One region of the Peribacillus sp. Hz7 genome, then DNA from elsewhere that is predicted to be linked to it. Evidence: predicted binding sites of a transcription regulator. Region 1 holds the regulator's gene; the other holds the start of a gene.
The links. The regulator Rex, encoded in region 1, represses fermentation and respiration genes when NADH is low (regulators of the CRP and FNR family bind a similar motif). The targets are predictions, from matches to a motif close to TTGTGAAATATTTCACAA.

Region 1 (3,217 bases):
TATATTAAATAAATCATTCCTGTTTTGCAAGTATCTTCATCAAAAATTTTTACATTAATTTTGATAATAGATTCTCATACTAAAAGTAGCCCTACCCATTCTATTAAATCCCTACAACAAATATGATTGAATAGCACCTATAAAAGTGGAGTTATTCAATATTTTTTGATACCATTTTCACTGTACCTATGCATGAATGATTTCACTTAAAGGAGAATTATTTTTGAGAAAAGAATACTGGTATGTCATTATTACGTATCTTGCCATGCAGCTCTCTGGATTTATTGGACTGCCGCTCTTTATGTTCATTGGAAAAACGTTAGGAGTACCTAGTGGAGAATTGAGATTAACAGCTTTTGCTTACTGGTCCATTTTTAGTTTTTTATTAGCTCTTCTGCTTACTCTCTTTTTCATGCGACATGATATGAAAGAATCAGCACTCACTCGCGATAAAGCGTCCATCTCCCTTTCTACCTTTTGGGCAATATGTGGAGTCTTTCTCGCTTTCTTTGCACAAAGTATCGCGATTACAATTGAACAGTGGATTGGCATTCAAACTCAATCAGCGAATACGCAAGAAATTTTATCTGTCATTGATAAGATTCCATTAATGATAGTAGTGAGTTCTATTATTGGTCCCATATTAGAAGAAATTATTTTCCGAAAAGTTATTTTCGGTTCCTTATATAAGCGATTTAATTTCTTTATTGCAGCTTTGATTAGCTCCATCATTTTTGGTTTAGCACATATGGAACTAGAGCATTTGTTATTATATTCGGCAATGGGCTTTACCTTCGCTTTCCTTTATGTACAGACGAAACGAATTCTAGTCCCAATTATTGCTCATGTATCTATGAATACATTCGTTGTCATTTTGCAAATGTATTATGAAGACATCCAAAATTTCATGCAAAATATGCAAGCTTTCATCGGAGGATTTTTATGAGACATCAATCACCTTTAAAACTAAGCATTATTTATATATGTTTAGGTATCGTATTCACTGCTTTCGCCATCCAAACTGTCACATCATCAGGTTGGGGATTCTTTGCTTATTTCCTTATCTTTATTGCTACATTGGACTTCGGCTCCGGTATCCGAATGCTTTTACTACATGTAAAAATAAAATCGATTCAAAAGAAGAAATAAGCAGCTGTCATCAGCTGCTTATTTCTTTGGCTATGTTAGACACTGTTCATCTTCAACTCATGTACACGGTTTCATATGCATGAACCAAAAATCGTTTCATTAGCCTTAAGAATATATTTATTTATTTATTTATTGGTATTCCATCCTCTATATCAGCGGTTTCTTCTTCTAATACTGGATAATGTTTCAGGAAGTAAATCAATGACTGTAATTCAACAGCCAAGTCGATATGATGAATTCTAATAGAAGAAGGTACATTTAATCGTGCTGGGGTAAAGTTTAAAATTCCTTTTACTTGAGCAGCAATTAAACGATCTGTAACGGGCTGAGCCACATGCGCTGGAATGGTTAAGATTGCAGCTGTAACATGCTCTCCTTGTAGACGGCTCTCAATTTCATCCATATGATAAATCGGAACATTGGCTATATTCGTACCGACTTTTCTTTCATCCACATCAAAAGCCATACTAATTTTTGTATTATTATTTTTCAAGAAATTATAATTTAAAAAAGCAGTACCTAGATTCCCTACACCAATTAACGCTACTTTCGTCACTTCATCTTGATCCAATGTTTTTCTAAAAAATGATAATAAATAATTAACATTATATCCATATCCTTTTTTTCCAAGTGCGCCAAAGTACGAAAAGTCACGACGTATCGTTGCTGAATCTACCTTAACAGCTTCACTCAACTCTGCTGAAGAAACCCTTTGTTTCCCAGAGGAATGTAGGTTTTGTAAAAATCGATAATACAAGGGTAGTCTTTTGGCCGTAGCCTGCGGTATTTTTAATTGTCCTTGATTCATTATTCTCCCTCGCTTTCACACGCGCTTTTCAATCTATTCTTCTGCCTATATTCCATAGAAGCATGATATGCATTCAAAATATCACTGATAACGCTTCCATTCCCAACTTGCTCGTTCTTCTAAAAACAATGGGGACTCTGTCATCTTACTCTTAATAAACTGCACTATGTTCGAAAGTGTACAATCTTACGTTATAATATCCCTATTATAAATCATACACCATTATTCCACATAATGTAACATCTTGTTTTGAAACGAAATAACCATTCTATTGCCGATAAGTTCAATGATACGGTACACTAAGAAGAAAAGCTTAAACGTCTAGAGTCAAAAAACAGTATATCTGAAAACTGATAGACGTTCTATAACAATTTGTTCGGGATAATGCTACCTGAGGTGAAATTCATGATTTTATTACAAGTTAATCAAGTATCTAAATATTACGGAGCGGAACTCATTCTATCGAATATGAAGCTCGAAGTTCAACATAAAGACCGGATTGCTCTAGTAGGTCGTAACGGTGCTGGGAAATCTACACTATTAAAAATTATTGCTGGACAGTTGTCTTATGATGGTGGAGAAATTATTCAACCAAAAGGGGTCACAATCGGCTATATGGCCCAAGATACAGGCCTTGAATCAGAACTATCCATCTGGGATGAAATGTTAACCGTATTTAACCATCTCATTTCACAAGAGCAAACCTTACGCCAATTAGAAGAAAAGATGGCAAATCCAGATATTTTCTCTAATGAAGCCGTTTATCAAAAAGTACTGAGTGAATATGATGCCCTGCAAGTTCAATTTAAAGAGTCCGGCGGCTATCAATATGAAGCAGATATTCGCTCTGTTTTGCACGGGCTTCAATTTGGCAGCTTTGACCCTTCTACACCTATCTCCACCTTAAGCGGGGGTCAAAAGACAAGACTGGCCCTTGGTAAATTACTTTTAACAAAACCAGATATTTTAATCCTGGATGAACCGACAAACCATCTAGATATTGAAACACTTTCTTGGCTTGAACAATATTTACAAGGCTATCAAGGTGCTGTACTCATTGTTTCTCATGACCGATACTTCCTTGATAAAGTTGTTAATCAAGTATATGAAATCTCACGACACTCAATGAAAAAATATCACGGCAATTACAGCTCTTATTTAATCAGAAAAGCGGAAGATTTCGAACGAGATATGAAGCAATTTGAAAAGCAGCAAGAAGAAATTGAAAAGCTGCGTGATTTTGTCCAACGAAATATTACA
Region 2 (3,217 bases), on a different contig from region 1:
GATTCAAGGAAACAACGAATAACAGGAAAAGGAATTAAAGTGGGGGTTATTGATACAGGGATTGATTATACGCATCCGGACTTAAAGCATGCTTATAAAGGAGGCAAAGATCTTGTCGACCATGATAATGACCCAATGGAAACGAGGGGAAACCCTGAGTTGGCAACTATTCATGGGACACATGTTGCTGGAATTATTGCAGCAAACGGAAAGGTGAAAGGAGTTGCCCCTGAAGCTGAAATTTATGCTTACCGTGCTTTAGGACCAGGAGGATCGGGGGATACAGAGCAAGTGTTGTTAGCGATTGATGCCGCTATTGAAGATGGGGTCGATGTGTTAAATTTGTCACTTGGCAATGAAGTGAATGGTCCGGATTTACCAATATCTTTGGCTCTGAATAAAGCCGTAGATCAAGGTATTGTTGCGGTTACTTCAAACGGCAATTCAGGCCCAGCCGTTTGGACAGTCGGTTCTCCGGGAACATCAGAAAAGGCGATATCTGTTGGAGCCTCTACACCACCGATGAAAGTTCCATACCTTATATATGGGCTCGGAACAGAGAAACAAGAAGTAAGTCTGCTGCCTGTACAAGGGGCAAAAGAGTGGTCTATCGCTTCCTCAGAAAACATAGTAGATGGTGGACTTGGCGAACGAAAAGAATTAAAAGGTGTTCAAGGGAAAATTGTTCTTATTCAACGAGGGAAATTAAGTTTTTTGGATAAAGTGAAAAATGCAAAAAAAGCAGGAGCTAAGGCTGTCATTATTTTTAATAATACAAAAGGGTCTTTTACAGCTGGGTTAGGGAAAGATGTCAACTTTCCTGCAGCAACGATTCCAAAAAAGGATGGAGAGCGCATCAAAAGGATGATTTCTAATAAAGAAGGCCAGACCGTCCGCTTTGTTTATCGAAAGGAACAAGATAGACTAGCTGATTTTAGCTCAAGGGGGCCAGTGACCGTAAGCTGGGATATTAAACCTGATATTCTCGCTCCAGGTGTCGGGATTTATAGTACGATTCCTAATGGATATACGGAACTTGCTGGAACAAGTATGTCAGCTCCCCATGTTGCTGGAGCTTGTGCTCTATTGCTGCAAGCTCACCCTAATTGGACACCAAACCAAATTAAATCAGCTTTGATGACAACAGCCAAGCCTTTAAAGAATAAGAGTCGAGACTGGTATCATACGTTTGAACAAGGGGCAGGCCGGTTGCAGATTGCGGAAGCTCTTAAGGCAGATACTTTGTTGTATCCGAGTTCTCTTTCGTTTGGGATGTATACACGAAAAGAAGGGATTGACGAACATCAAGAAGAAATTGTGGTAGAAAATACGGGGCCTGCAGAGCAGCATTATTCGTTTCGTATGCCGTTAAAAGAACCAGGTATTACTTGGGATTTGCCAACGATCTTTACCGTTCAGCCGGGTGAAAAGAAAAAGTTGATGGTTGGATTACAAATAAACCCATCTGAAATGAAGAAAGGGGTCTATGACGGATATCTTATTTTAATGGAAGGAACTAGGAAAATCAACTTGCCATTCTTGTATGTAAAAGAAGAACCGGATTACCCTAGAATTATGGGATTTGAATTTGGTCAAGGAGATAAAATAGGCACGTATCGCTATGAAATGTATTTACCTCGTGGAGCAGATGAATTTGGCATTGCCCTGTATGATGCAGATAGCTTAGCCTTTGTTGGGTTTATGGACTGGAAAAAAACGGTCCCGCCAGGACTTATTAAACGAGAAGTAAAAGGAAAGAAACTACCGCCATCTGGGATATATAAAGCAATTATTTTTGCCAAAAGAGGCACAAGGGAAGATCGAATTGAAACGATGATACACATCGATTAAAAAGGTTGTCAAGTCAAAATTCGACAAAAGATGTGAACAATTCGTTAAAACTTACGAATCTGTGACAAATTTCACTAACCACTCATTGACATTGATTCTAGCCTATTGTATGCTAACTAAGGATATGAAATGAGAGGGTTTTCAAGTGCGAAAAATGTCGTTTGAATACCACTTTCTTCCTTGATTTATCCATCACCAAATTCAACCACGAGGATGCGATTATGAGTCAGAACAAGCGCCACCCATTTAAGGCCATGGCATTGATTTCAGTGATTCTTTCACAATTAGTCGGTCCAATCTTGATAGGTATTTTCTTTGGAAAATGGCTTGATAGCACATTTAATACCGAACCGCTGCTTTTAGTGGTAGGCCTTCTAATAGGACTTGCTACCGGCATTATTGCAATGCTCAGCACAGTTCGACAATATTTCTAGGGAGATTATATGACAACATGCCAGAATTAGATACTATGTTCATTAGGCAACGAAAGTACATTTTGTATTTATTGAGTATTTACATACTAGGAGCAGCATTTACTCCGTATGATACAATTTTCCAAGGACTTATGCTTGGAACAACGTGTAGCCTAATTAATTTCTGGTCAATGGTCAAAAAAAACAGAAAATTCACTGAGGCAGCAGCAGCAGGCAGAAAGATGAAGTCCCTTGGCAGCGTGACAAGAATGTCAGTAGGAGCCCTAGCTGCGGTGATCGCTTTACAGTATCCTGACAAGTTTCAAATAGCAAGTGTGGTTATGGGATTAATGACAGCCTATTTTGTCATTATGATAGATTATTTTATACAAATTTTACGTCGCTAGTAAAGAAGAGAGGTGAATACTGTTGAATCATGAAGCTCCTTTGTGGGAACTTATGGATACCGGGATATATTTTAATTTGGCCAACGTCCTTATGATTACTGTCGCAAGTCTTATAGTCTTTATTATCGCTGTAGCGGCAACTCGTCAACTTGCGATGAAGCCAACGGGAATCCAAAACTTCATTGAGTGGGTTATGGATTTTGTTAAAAATATCATCAACAGCAATATGGATTGGCGTACAGGTGGTCGTTTCCTTATGTTAGGGATGACATTAATCATGTACATCTTTGTATCCAATATGTTGGGGTTACCGTTTGCGGTTGTAGTCGGGCATGAATTATGGTGGAAATCACCTACAGCCGATCCAGCGATTACGTTAACATTAGCCGTAATGGTAATGGGATTAACTCATTATTATGGTATTAAAATGCGAGGCGGAAAAGCTTACGCGAAAACTTATGTTCAGCCAATGGGATTCTTATTCCCGTTAAAAGTAATTGAAGAGTTCTCTAACACGTTAACGTTAGGTCTGCGTCTTTACGGGAA

Region 2: a site for Rex is predicted at 1,911-1,928, ahead of ACE199_RS13145 (AtpZ/AtpI family protein). Genes of this name have one in related genera too.

The regions. Positions count from the first base shown of each region.
Region 1 is NZ_JBHHJV010000020.1:4,889-8,105, reverse strand. Features, by position in the region: gene ACE199_RS19265 (CPBP family intramembrane glutamic endopeptidase) at 224-946, shown strand; gene ACE199_RS19260 (YdiK family protein) at 943-1,149, shown strand; gene ACE199_RS19255 (redox-sensing transcriptional repressor Rex) at 1,271-1,957, opposite strand; gene ACE199_RS19250 (ABC-F family ATP-binding cassette domain-containing protein) at 2,363-3,217, shown strand, end outside.
Region 2 is NZ_JBHHJV010000008.1:147,122-150,338, forward strand. Features, by position in the region: gene ACE199_RS13140 (S8 family serine peptidase) at 1-1,851, shown strand, start outside; gene ACE199_RS13145 (AtpZ/AtpI family protein) at 2,073-2,285, shown strand; gene ACE199_RS13150 (ATP synthase subunit I) at 2,303-2,671, shown strand; gene atpB (F0F1 ATP synthase subunit A) at 2,694-3,217, shown strand, end outside.